Regions from separate parts of the Hydrogenophaga luteola genome, predicted to be linked through region 3. Evidence: predicted binding sites of a transcription regulator. Region 3 holds the regulator's gene; each other region holds the start of a gene.
What was found. The regulator sigma-54, encoded in region 3, starts transcription at its own class of promoters, with help from an activator protein. The targets are predictions, from matches to a motif close to TGGCANGNAANCTGCTTT.

Region 1: nirB (nitrite reductase large subunit NirB) is a predicted target of sigma-54. The motif match lies at 1,779-1,796, and genes of this name have one in related genera.
Region 2: ACFOPI_RS16905 (PQQ-dependent methanol/ethanol family dehydrogenase) is a predicted target of sigma-54. The motif match lies at 1,542-1,559, and genes of this name have one in related genera.
Region 4: ACFOPI_RS06740 (transglutaminase family protein) is a predicted target of sigma-54. The motif match lies at 1,256-1,273, and genes of this name have one in related genera.

The regions. Positions count from the first base shown of each region.
Region 1 is NZ_JBHRXX010000007.1:268,412-271,616, forward strand. It holds gene nirB (nitrite reductase large subunit NirB) at 1-1,540, opposite strand, end outside; gene ACFOPI_RS16005 (type IV pili methyl-accepting chemotaxis transducer N-terminal domain-containing protein) at 1,900-3,195, shown strand.
Region 2 is NZ_JBHRXX010000007.1:457,994-461,198, reverse strand. It holds gene ACFOPI_RS16905 (PQQ-dependent methanol/ethanol family dehydrogenase) at 1-1,402, opposite strand, end outside; gene ACFOPI_RS16900 (quinoprotein relay system zinc metallohydrolase 1) at 1,700-2,698, opposite strand; gene ACFOPI_RS16895 (quinoprotein dehydrogenase-associated SoxYZ-like carrier) at 2,695-3,205, opposite strand, start outside.
Region 3 is NZ_JBHRXX010000004.1:161,949-165,153, reverse strand. It holds gene ACFOPI_RS09940 (THUMP domain-containing class I SAM-dependent RNA methyltransferase) at 1-817, opposite strand, end outside; gene ACFOPI_RS09935 (RNA polymerase factor sigma-54) at 814-2,433, opposite strand; gene lptB (LPS export ABC transporter ATP-binding protein) at 2,446-3,195, opposite strand.
Region 4 is NZ_JBHRXX010000002.1:614,605-617,809, reverse strand. It holds gene ACFOPI_RS06745 (DNA internalization-related competence protein ComEC/Rec2) at 1-1,226, opposite strand, end outside; gene ACFOPI_RS06740 (transglutaminase family protein) at 1,352-3,205, shown strand, end outside.

The DNA of each region.
Region 1 (3,205 bases), on a different contig from region 3:
TCAGCAGCTTGTCGTTGCGGATCGCGTCGCGCACGTCCTGGTGGCTGTGGTCTGTGCAGCCGCAGATGGCCTTCTTCTTCGGCGTGGCAGAGTAGTCGCCGCCGGCGGTGAACATCAGGATCTGTTCCACCAGGCCGGTGCAGGAACCGCAAGACGCGCTGGCCTTGGTGTGCTTCTTCACCTCGTCCAGGGTGAACAGGCCCTTTTCCTTGATGGCCTTGCAGATGGTGCCCTTGGTCACGCCGTTGCAGCCACAGACCTCGTCGCTGTCGGCCATGGCAGCGGCCTTGTTGTGGCCCTGGTGACCGGTGTCGCCGATGTTCGATTCGCCGAACATCAGCTTGTCTCGGATGTCATGCACCTTGCGGCCTTCGCGCAGCAGCTTGAAGTACCAGCTGCCGTCCACCGTGTCGCCGTACAGGCAGGCGCCCACCAGCTTGTCGTCCTTGATCACCAGTTTCTTGTAGACACCGCCGAAGGGGTCGCTCATCACGATCTCTTCGGTGCCTTCGCCGCCCATGAACTCACCGGCGCTGAACAGGTCGATGCCCGTGACCTTGAGCTTGGTCGAGGTGAGCGAGCCGGTGTAGCGGCCGATGCCGAACTCGGCCAGGTGCGTGGCCAGCACCTTGCCCTGCTCGAACAGCGGCGCCACCAGGCCGTAGGCGATGCCACGGTGCGCCGCGCATTCGCCCACTGCGTAGATGCGCGGGTCGGTGATGGTCTGCATGGTGTCGCTGACCACGATGCCGCGGTTGACGTGCAGGCGCATGCTTTCGGCCAGCGCGGTGTTGGGCCGGATGCCCACGGCCATCACCACCAGGTCGGCCGGGACCTCGCTGCCGTCCTTGAATCGGATGGCTTTCACACGGCCATCGTCACCGCCCACCAGCTCCTGCGTCTGCGCGCCGATCAGGAACTGCATGCCGCGCTCTTCCAGCGACTTCTGCAGCAGCTTGCCCGCCACGTCGTCGAGCTGGCGCTCCATCAGCCAGGGCGCGACGTGCACCACGCTGACCTGCATGCCGCGCTTCATCAGGCCGTTGGCCGCTTCCAGGCCCAGCAGGCCGCCGCCGATGACGACCGCGTGCTTGTAGGTGGCGGCGGCGTCGATCATGGCCTGCGTGTCGGCGATGTCGCGGTAGGCAAGTACACCCTTCAGGTCTTTGCCGGGAATTGGCAGGATGAAGGGGTTGGAGCCGGTGGCCATGATCAGGCGGTCGTACTCGGCGGAGACTTTTTCGCCGTTGGGGCCGGCCGCGTGCACGACGCGCCTGACGCGGTCCACCTCGGTCACCTTGAAGCCTGCGTGCAGCGTAATGCCGTTGTCCGAGTACCAGGACCAGTCGTTGAGGATGATCTCGTCGATGGTCTGTTCGCCCGCCAGCACGGGCGAGAGCAGGATGCGGTTGTAGTTCGGGTGTGGCTCGGCGCCGAAGACAGTGATCTCGTAGAACTCCGGTGCGATCTTCAGCAGCTCTTCGAGCGTGCGCACACCGGCCATGCCGTTGCCCACCATCACGAGTTTCATCTTTTTCATTGCGGCGACTCCTGTCTGAAGATCACGGGGTTGTTGCTGGTTCCGGCGGACGCACGCGGGCGGTCGCACAGCGGCGGGTGGGCCGGAACATGGTTATTGGGAACATCGAGCACCCGGCAGAGTTGCCGGGGTGGAACGGGCACATAGGCCGGTTCCGGTTCAGTCACTGCGCACGTCGTTGTGTGCAGGCCCCGACGCTGCGGTCGGGGTGGGACGCGTCGTCACGTCTGGCCTGTTCAATGCAAGAGGTGTGCCATATGATCGGCGCCCCATTCGCGGGCCTTTGCCACACCCCTCGGGCCGCCCCGTCCGCCGCTGCAATGGGCAGGGCGTCCGCAGACCACAAGTGCTTGATTCATATGACTTCTGTGCTGCTGTTCCGTCCCGGCTCCCGGGCCCTTCTGCCGCTGCAAGACGACCTGGCGGCAGCGGGATGCCAGGTTCTGGCCACCGTCGAGGACTGCAGCAAACTGGTGCAGGCCGCCGTGCAGCACGCACCAGATCTGGTGGTCGGCGAGGTCGCGCGCCCTGATGACGCCCTGTTCAAAGCCACGCAGACGCTGGCGGAGGTGCTGCCCCGGCCGGTGCTGCTGTTCACGTCCGATTCCGACGCCGCCCACATCGAGCGCGCCACGGGCACCGGTGTGCACGCGTGGGTGGTGAACGGCTATGGTGCGGCGCGCCTGCGGCCGCTGGTGCAGCTGGCGCAGGCGCGTTTCGAGCGCGAACAGGCCTTGCTGGAGCAGCTGCGCGACGTGTTGCAGCGCTTCGAGGAACGCAAGCTGGTCGAACGGGCCAAGGGCATTCTCATGCGCGCCCGCGCGCTGACCGACGACGACGCCTTCCAGATCCTGCGCACCGCCTCCATGCACACCAACCAGCGCCTGGGCCAGGTGTCGGAACAGATCATCCAGTCGGCCCATTTCGCCGAAGCCGTCAACCGCGCGGGCCAGCTGCGCATGTTCTCGCAGCGCCTGGTAAAGCTGCACCTGCTGCGGCTGGCCGACGTGCAGTCGCGCCAGCAGCAGGCCCTGCTGGACGAGTCGATCCATCGGGTGGACGCCAACCTGGCCTGGCTGGGCAAGGGCCTGTCGCAACCCAGCTTCGGCGACCTGCTGGGCCTGCTGGACGCCACCTGGCAGGCGCTCAAGGCCGCACTGAAAGGCAGGCCTGCTTCGGCGCAGGTGCCCCGGGTGGACGAACTGGCCGACCGCCTGCTTCAGGACGCCGAGCGTCTCACCGCCAGCATGCAGCACGCTGGCGCCGTGGCCTCGCTGCAGGTGCTCAACGTGGCCGGCCGCCAGCGCATGCTTTCCCAGCGCTTTGCCAAGATGGCGCTGATGGACCTGCTTGGTCTGGAAGAAGGGGCCGCCGGCCGCAGCGCAGCGATGACCGACGTGCAGCAGGATTTCGAGCGCGCGCTGGCCTACCTGAACGGCCTGCCGCTGTCCACGCCCGACATCCGCTCCGCGCTGGACGAGGCGGCGCTGGGCTGGCAGCAGATGCTCGCCGCCACGCCGCAGAACCGCCGCCCCGCCGGCCGAGACCGGCTGGCGCGCATGGAGACGGTGGCCCATGCCAGCGAGGGCCTGCTGGCGCAGTTTGAAAGTCTTTCGACCCACTACGAGCGCAGCATGCAGATGCTGATGGGATGACCGGATTTGT
Region 2 (3,205 bases), on a different contig from region 3:
CGTTCTTGACTTCCCAGGCCACCTTGCCGGTCTTCGGATCGATGGCGCGCAGCGAACCGATGTGGTCGTCGAACAGCGGCTTGATGGTGAAGCCGGCGCCCAGGTAGGCCGCGCCCTTCTTGTAGGTGATGGGTTCGTTCCAGATCTCCATGCCCCATTCGTTGGTGGGCACGTAGAACAGGCCGGTCTTGGGGCTGTAGGCCATGGGCATCTGGTTCTTGCCACCCAGGAAGCCCGGAGCAGAGAAGACCGCCTTGCCCTTGGTGCCGTCTCCACCGGCGGCGGTCGGGTCACCCGGGCGGTTGGCGGGGTCGTAGTTCGGACGGCCTGTCTTGAGGTCGATGCCGGTGGCCCAGGTCACCTTCTTCACGAAGGGGAACGCGTTGAGCAGCTTGCCGGTCTCGGCGTCGTTCACATAGAAGAAGCCGTTGCGGTCGGCCTTGGCACCGACGCGCTTGCCGTCCATGTCGAAGGTCACGAACTCGTTCACGCCGTCGTAGTCCCAGCCGTCGTTGGGGGTGGACTGGTAGTGCCACTTGATCTGGCCGGTCTTCACGTCGATGGCGACGGTGGAGGCGGAGTAGAGGTTGTCGCCCTTGCGCACATGGCTGTTCCACGGGCCGGGGTTGCCGGTGCCGAAGTAGGCCAGGCCGGTCTTGGGATCGTAGGTGCCGCCCAGCCAGGTGGCCGCGCCGCCGGTCTTCCAGGTCTCACCCGGCCAGGTGGCGTTGGTGGTGCCGGTGATGCCGTTTTCCTTGCCGTCCTTGTAACCCATGTGGCCTTCGACCACCGGGCGCGTCCAGACCATCTTGCCGGTCTTGGGATCGCGCGCTTCCACGCGGCCGACCACACCGAACTCACCGCCGGACACGCCGGTCATCAGCAGGCCTTCGGCGATCAGCGGGGCCGCGGTGTAGCTGTAGCCCGCAGAGTAGTCGTCGATCTTCTCGCGCCAGACCACCTTGCCGGTGTCCTGGTCCAGGGCCACGAGCTGGGCGTCCAGCGTGCCGAAGATGACCAGGTTGTCGTAGAGCGCGGCGCCGCGGTTGATCACGTCGCAGCAGGGCATGATGCCCTCGGGCAGGCGGTGCTCGTACTTCCAGAGTTTCTTGCCGGTCTTGCTGTCCACCGCGTAGATGCGCGAGTAGGAGGCGGTGACGAACATCTTGCCCTTGTGCACCAGCGGCTGGCTCTGCTGGCCGCGCTGCTTCTCGCCGCCGAAAGACATGGACCACACCGGGACCAGCTTGTTGATGTTTTTGGCGTTGATGCCCGTCAGGGTGGAGTGGCGCTGGCCTTGCGTGCCCAGGCCCCAGCTCAGGACGTTGTCGGGTGTCGCGGCGTCGTTGGCGATCATGGCGTCGGTCACGCCCTGGGCGCTGACGTGGGCCGTGGCGGCCATGACCAAAAGGCTCAGTAGGGTGCGTTTCACTGTGGGTCTCCTGCTCGTTCGGGGGTTGATGGCTTTTCTGTGGTGGGTGCCGCCGGACCGCTCGTGGCTCCGACCCTCCGGTGCCTGGCGTACACATCACAGGCTGGAAAGGGCAACATCTGTGCCAGCGGGCTGCCCCCAAAAGGACTAGGGTTTACACCGACGTTTGAGCGCGCTGGAGGGCCCGGGAGAGGTCCTCGAAGGCCTCAACTGCGCCAACCGCGCCACAGTGGCCGGGACACCTCTGTGACACTGTTCAAAAATGTGTCACCGCTGCGGCGCAGCGAGCACGCGCTGCTCGTAGCGCGGGTACCACTGGGTCAGCGAGCGCTGCAGTTCCGCAGGCTGCGCGGCCCACTTCGCGAAGCGCTCGGGCACCGGCGTGCGCAGCACCTCGCCCAGGTCCAGGCCACGCTCGGCCGAGGTCTGCATCAGGTTCGTGAGCCACTGCAGCCAGTCGCGTGTCTGGCGCAGTCCGGCCAGCCCCTCGTGCACCGGGCCGTGGCTGGGCACCACGGTTTTCGCCTGGCCGCTGGCAATCAACCGCTCCAGCATGTCCAGACTGGCCAGCCAGGCGGCGAAGTCTGCGTGCGGCGTGGTCGGCACGCGCTCGGTGAACACCAGGCCCCCGGCGAAGAGCACACCGGTGGTCACGTCCAGCACCACCAGATCGTCGGCGGTGTGGCCGTGCAGGCGCATCAGCGCCAGCTTGTGCGTTCCGAGTGACAGTGTCTGCGGCAGGTTCTTGGGGTCGATGGCCTCGCGCGACGGCGTGGACTCGGTGCCGCGCATCCAGTCGCCGCAGAGCCGGTAGAGGTTGTCGGCGTAGGCGCCGCCCTCGGCGCGCGCGCCGGCGATGGTGCCCGTCAGCGCCTCGGTCGGCCGGTCGGCCCAGGCCTGGTGGCCGAAGAAATAGTCGGGGTGCAGGTTCAGCTGCAGCACCTTGCGCACCGGCGCTTTCGTGACCCGTTCGATGGCGCGCCGCTGCTGCTCGCCGTACAGCCGCGAGGGGCCGGTGTTGATCACCACCACACCGTCGCCGGTGTCAATGAAGGCAGTGTTGATGATGTTGCAGCCGTTGGCACGCGAGAAGTCGGCCACCTCGCCCTCGATCACCCAAGTGCCGGGCGCGATGGGGCGTGGCTTCAGGTCGTAGTCCAGCCGCGCCAGGTCGGGCTTGGAGGCGAACGGAGGCACGGCTACCGGCTGCGCCAATGCCGCGGTTGCCGCCAGCGTCCACAGCGTGACCACGCCCAGGCGCCTCATGCCCTCACCTCGGCGTCGATGCGGTTGCCGTTGTTGTCGCGGCCGAGCAGGCGGAACGCCGGTGGCGACTGCGGCGGCAGCTCGAAGGTGATGAGCGGGTTCTCCGACACCGGCTCGTGCAGCGCGATGCGCCACCAGGGCTGGCCACCCGGGTCCTGCAGCTCCATCTGCTCAATGTAGAAGGCCGGGATGCCGGCCACCAGGCCGGTGTCCATCGGGTGCATCACGCGCAGCCGCAGGCGGCGGCTGCCCTCGATCACGTTGTTGAAGAAGCGCGCCTGCACCTGGCCCAGTGTCTTGCTCCAGGAGCCGTCGGCGCGCGTGATGCCCGGCACCGTGCAGCCGCCGCCCGCCGCCTGCACCCAGGTACTGCCCACGTGCCACTGGCCGTCCCTGGTCTGCACGAAGGCGCGCACCGGCGAGGCCTGCTCCATGCGGATGCGGAAGGCCAGCATCGGCAGCGCCTGCAGGGGTTCGAAGTCCAGCACCTGGCGCACCGGGTTGCGG
Region 3 (3,205 bases):
CGTCGCTGCCGAACACGATGGGCTTGCGTCCGGCGGGCCAATCGCGGCGCTGCTTGGCGGCCTCGTCCTTGAGCGCGTGCCAGACGTGCGGCTGGAACGGCAGCAGCTTCTCGAAGGCGAAACGCCGCTGCAGGCCGGGCGCCACGCGCAGCGCGATCTGCGCCGCCTCGATGGCCACCGTGCCGCTGCCGCAGCAGGGGTCGTACAGCGGCACGATGTCGTCCAGCGACTCGGCTTCGGCGCCATTCCAGCCGGTGGCGGCGATCATGGCCGCGGCCAGCGTTTCCTTCAGCGGCGCATCACCCTTGTCCTCGCGCCAGCCGCGCTTGAACAGAGGCTCGCCCGAGGTGTCGATGTAGAGGCTCACCGTGTCGGTGGTCAGGTGGGCGTAGAGTCGCACATCGGGCCAGGTGGTGTTGACGCTGGGGCGTTCGCCGCGTTTGTCGCGGAAGCGGTCGCAGACCGCGTCCTTGATCTTGAGCGCCGCGAAGTTCAGGCTCTTGAGCGGGCTGTGCTGGGCCGTGACCTCGACCTTGATGGTCTGCTGCGGGGTGAACCAGATCTCCCACGCGACCTCGCTGGCCGCGGCATAGAGGTCGTTCTCGCTGCGGTAGCCGCCGTGCCAGAGCTGCACCAGCACACGCTGGGCGAGCCGGCTGTGCAGGTTGAGTTTGAGCGCGTCGCGCCACGAGGACTGCAGCGCCACGCCAGCGCGCGACTTCTGCACAGCGGTCTCGCCGGTGATGCGGGTGACCTCGGCCGCGAGGTAGTCTTCCACCCCTGCGGCGCAAGGAAGGAACAGGGAAAGGGAGTTCAAAGCGCTTTTCTCAGGTTCGCGGGCGCGATGCGCAGCGCCTCGCGGTATTTCGCGACCGTGCGGCGCGCGCACTCGATGCCCTGCTCCTTGAGCAGGTCCGAGAGCTGGTTGTCCGACAGCGGTTTGGACGGCTCTTCGGAGGCAATGAACTGCTTGAGCAGCGCACGCACCGCGGTGCTCGACGCATTGCCGCCGGTCTCGGTGCCCAGGCTGGAGCCGAAGAAGTACTTCAGTTCGTAGGTGCCGAACGGCGTGGCCATGTACTTGGCCGTGGTCACGCGGCTGATCGTGGACTCGTGCAAACCCAGCTCGTCAGCGATCTCGCGCAGCACCAGCGGGCGCATGGCGAGCTCGCCGTGCATGAAGAAGTTGCGCTGGCGCTCGACGATGGCCGAGGACACACGCAGGATGGTGTCAAAGCGCTGCTGGATGTTCTTGATGAACCAGCGCGCTTCCTGCAGCCGTTGCTGCATGGCCGCGTGGCCGGCTTCGCCGCCGGCCTCGCGCCGCCCCCGCAGGGCGTTGGCGTAAACGTCGTGCACGCGCAGGCGCGGCATCACCTCGGCGTTGAGCGAGACCTTGAAGCCGCGACCGGCGCGGGTGACGATCACGTCGGGCACCACCACGTTGCGCTCGACGTCGACGAAGCGGCGCCCCGGCTTGGGCTCGAGCCGCGCGATCAGCGTCAGCGCCGCACGCACGGTCTCGTCGTCGTGCCCGGTGGCCGCACACAGGCGCTTGATGTCGCGCTTGGCCATCAGCTCCAGCGGCTGCTCGCAGATCGCCAGCGCCGCACGGGCCGCCGGCGTGTTGCGCAGGTCCATGATCTGCAGCCGCAGGCACTCCCCCAGGTCGCGCGCGCCCACGCCCGTGGGCTCCATCTGCTGCAGCCACTGCAGGGCGATGCCCAGGCGCCGCTCGATCGCCTCGACCTCGTCGAAGCGCGGTTCCTCATCGGCGGGCCGGCCGGCGGTCAGCCGCCAGCAGGCGCGGGCCAGCTCGTGCAGGCTGTCCTCCAGATAGCCATCGTCGTTGAGCGACTCGATCAGGAAGTACAGCGCCGCGCTGTCCTCGTCCGAGAGGCGCAGGCAGCGCGCCTGGTCGTGCAGCTGGTCCTGCAGGCTGACCGGCACACGGGCCAGGTCGGCGGCGGTGGCGGTGTCGTCGTCTTCGCTGCCGGAGCCGCTGTTGCGCGCAGGCGCTTCGCCCCCCCACTCGCTGTCGTCGGGCGCCATCTCGACCGTGCCGTCGCCTTCCCAGCTCTCTTCGACCGGGGTCGCACCGTCCAGCCGGCTCTCGACGTCGTCGCCGGTGCTGTCCGCGCTGTCGGCCGGGGCGGTGCGGGTGTCCGGCTCGGCGCTGCGCGGCTCAACCACCGGCTGCGCCGCTTCTTCCAGTTGCTCGCCGGCCACCACCGGCGCGTCCGCCGTCTGAACGCCGAAATCCTCGCGATCGGCCAGCTCCTCGCCACGTTCCAGGAACGGGTTCTCGTCGAGCATCTGCTCGACCTCCTGGGCCATCTCCAGCGTGGACAGCTGCAGCAGCCGGATCGACTGCTGCAGTTGTGGCGTCAGCGCGAGGTGCTGCGACACCCGCAGCGACAGACCTTGCTTCATCCGCTCATCCCGTCACATGCGGAAGTTCTCGCCGAGGTAGACGCGGCGCACCTCGGCGTTTTCAATGATTTCGGCGGTGGTCCCGCTGGCCAGCACATGACCGTCACTGATGATGTAGGCGTGGTCACAGATGCCCAGGGTTTCGCGCACGTTGTGGTCGGTGATCAGCACACCGATGCCGCGCGACTTGAGGAAGCTGATGATGTGCTGGATTTCCAGCACCGCGATCGGGTCGATGCCGGCGAAAGGCTCGTCCAGCAGGATGAACCGCGGGCGGGTGGCCAGCGCGCGGGCGATCTCCACGCGCCGGCGCTCACCGCCCGAGAGGGCGGGCGCGGGCGAATCGCGCAGGTGGTCGACGCGCAGCTCCTTGAGCAGCTCGTCCAGGCGGGCGTCGATCTCGCGCGCGGACAGCGGCTGGCCGTTGGCGTCCTGCTGCAGCTCCAGCACCGCGCGCACGTTCTGCGCCACCGTCAGCTTTCGGAAGATTGATGCTTCCTGCGGCAGGTAGCCCAGGCCCAGCCGGGCGCGCCGGTGGATGGGCAGGGATTCGATGCGGTGGTCGTCCAGCAGGATTTCGCCACCATCGGCCCGCAGCAGGCCGACGATCATGTAGAACGAGGTGGTTTTGCCGGCACCGTTGGGACCGAGCAGACCGACCACCTCGCCCTTGTCCACCGACAGGGATACGTCCTTGACCACCTTGCGGCTGCCATAGGACTTCTTGAGCCCTCTGACCTCCAGACGGCTGTGCGACACCATGTCGCCCGAA
Region 4 (3,205 bases), on a different contig from region 3:
ACCCCCAGCGGCGCCAGCGCCACCGTGACCACCGCCTGCTCGCGCAGCAAGCGGCGAACCGGCCCCACTTTCTGCCGCGATCCCGAGGCGAACAGAATGCCCACCGCCACGAAGCTGAGCCAGAACCCCGGCTGCACCAGCGCCCAAGGGTCCAGCGCCAGCACCGCCACCATCGCCAGCAGCCAGATCAGGGGCCAGGGCCACTGGCGCACACCCTGCCGCAGCCCCACCACCAGCGCCAGCATCAGCACCGTGCGCTGCGCCGGCACGCCCCAGCCCGAAAACAGGGCGTAGGCCGCCGCGGCCAGCACACCGCCCCAGGCCGCCGCCCGCGGCGCCGGCACCGCCAACAGCACACCCGGCCACACCTGGGCCCAGCGGCGCCAGCCCCAGCCGATGCACGCCGTGGCCACCCATGCAAACACGGTGACATGAAGACCTGAGATGCTCATCAGATGAGCCACACCCGTGTCGCGGAACAGGGTCCAGTCGCTGCGTTCGATCGCCGCCTGGTCGCCCACCACCAGCGCCGCCAGCACGCCAGCGCTGCGCGGGTCCTGCACGCGCGCCGCGATGCGGTCCGCCACCCACTGGCGCGCGGCCTCCACCGGGTGGCTGCCGCTGGCGCCGAGGAACACCGGCGCCGGGTCGCGCGGGCCGTCGCGCAGGTAGCCGGTGGCGCCGATACCCCGCTCCCACAGCCAGCGCTCGCGGTCGAAGCCGTGGGGGTTCGAGGCACCGTGCGGACGCTTGAGCCGCACGGTCAGCCGCCATGCGTCACCGGCGCGCCAGGTGCGCCCCGTCCCTTGCCCCCGGAAGTCACTGATCAGCAGCCGCGGCGGGAGGTCCACCGCCTGCCCATCCCGCGTCGCCGATTCCACGACAAACTCGAAACGGTCGCTGTCGGTGCCACGCTGGGGCAAGGTGGCCACCTGCCCGGTGACCACCAGGTTCACGCCCTCCAGAGGGGCGGCCAGCGCCTGCGCCTGGTAGCGCGCGGCGCGCAGGCCGGTCGCCCCGGCCGCCGCGAGCGCACCCGCCAGCAGGGCCGCACCCAGCGCAAGCCCGGCGCGTCGCCCGGCCCCGACCCGTGCAGCAACGCTGGCCAGCACCACCGCCGCAGCCAGCAACCCCATGTCCGCCGCCACCGGCCACAGCCGGGCCTGCTGAAGTTGCAGCGCAACCCCCAGTACCACACCTGGCAGCACCGCCCACAGCGGGTGCATCAGGCGGTCCGCCGGACGGCCGTGCGCCGTGGCGCGGGACTTGCTAGATTCCGTCGAACGCGCGCGGCAGCCCGCCCTGGCAGCGTTTTCATTGTTTGTGACTCCCTGTTGAAAGTGACCCCAGCATGGCCATCCATGTCGCCCTGAGCCACATCACCCATTATCAATACGACCGCCTGGTCAAGCTCGGCCCGCAGGTGGTCCGTCTGCGCCCGGCGCCACACAGCCGCACCAAGGTGCTGTCGTACTCGCAGAAGATCGAACCGGCGGGCCACTTCATCAACTGGCAGCAGGACCCGTTCGCCAACTACCAGGCCCGCCTGGTGTTCCCCGAACCCACCACCGAGTTCAAAGTCACCATCGACCTGGTGGTCGAGATGGCGGTCTACAACCCGTTCGACTTCTTCCTCGAACCGCGCGCCGAGAAGTTCCCGTTCACCTACGACGAGGCCCAGAAACAGGAACTGGCGCCCTACCTGGCCACGGCGCCGATGACGCCGCTGGTCAAAAGCTACCTGGAGCAGGTCGACCGCAGCGAGCAGCGCACCATCGACTTCCTGGTCGGCATCAACCAGAAGCTCTGGAAAGACATCGGCTACACCATCCGCATGGAACCGGGCGTGCAGACGCCCGAAGAGACGCTCACGCTCAAGAGCGGCTCCTGCCGCGATTCGGGCTGGCTGCTGGTGCAGCTGCTGCGCCACCTCGGGCTGGCCGCGCGTTTCGTGTCGGGCTACCTGATCCAGCTCACGCCCGACGTGAAAGCCATCGACGGACCCAGCGGCCCCGAAAAGGATTTCACCGACCTGCACGCCTGGTGCGAGGTGTTCCTGCCAGGCGCCGGCTGGATCGGCCTGGACCCCACCTCGGGCCTGCTGGCAGGCGAAGGCCACATCCCGCTGGCCTGCACGCCGCAACCCTCCAGCGCCGCGCCGGTGGAAGGCGGCGTGGACAAGTGCGAGGTCGAGTTCAGCCACCACATGGCGGTCACCCGCGTCTACGAATCACCACGCGTGACCAAGCCCTACACCGAAGACCAGTGGGCCGAGGTGCTCAAGCTCGGCGAGCAGGTCGATGCCGATCTGGTCAAGGGCGATGTGCGGCTGACCCAGGGCGGTGAGCCCACCTACGTGGCCGTGAGCGACCGCGACGCCGCCGAATGGAACACCGATGCGCTGGGGCCCACCAAGCGCGGCTACGCCACCGAACTGCTGGGCCGCCTGCGCGAGCGCTACGGCGACGGCGGCTTCGTGCACATGGGCCAGGGCAAGTGGTACCCGGGCGAGCAGCTGCCCCGCTGGGCGCTGTCGGTGTTCTGGCGTGCCGACGGCGAACCCTGCTGGGGCAACCCGGCCCTGCTGGCCGACGAGCGCGACGAGGCCCACTACACCGCCGACGACGCCCAGCGCTTCACCCAGGCGCTGGCGCGCCGCCTGGGCCTGTCAACCCAGTACATCACCCCCGGCTACGAGGACACCTGGTACTACCTGTGGCGCGAGCGGCGCCTGCCGGTCAACGTCGACCCCTTCGATTCCAAGCTCGACGACGAGCTGGAGCGCCAGCGGCTGCGCCGCGTGTTCGGCCAGGGCCTGGACGCCACTGTGGGCTACGTGCTGCCGCTGCAGGCCTCGGGTCACGGCCCGCTCTCGAACAACGGCAAGAGCGCCTACCACCGCGTCAGCGGCACTGTCTGGTCCACCGGCCCCTGGTTCTTCCGCGATGAGCGGATGTACCTGATCCCCGGCGATTCGCCCATGGGCTACCGGCTGCCGCTGGATTCTCTGCCCTGGGTGTCGATGGGCGACTACCCCTACCACATCGAGCAAGACCCGCACAGCGCGCGCGACCCGCTGCCCACCGGCTCGGCGCTGCGACACCAGGTGCACCCGCACACCGTGGGCGGCGGCTTCGCCGAAGGCGGCACGGTCTCGCTGCAAGGCACCGACTGGTTCGACGAACAAGGCCCCGGTGGCGAGACC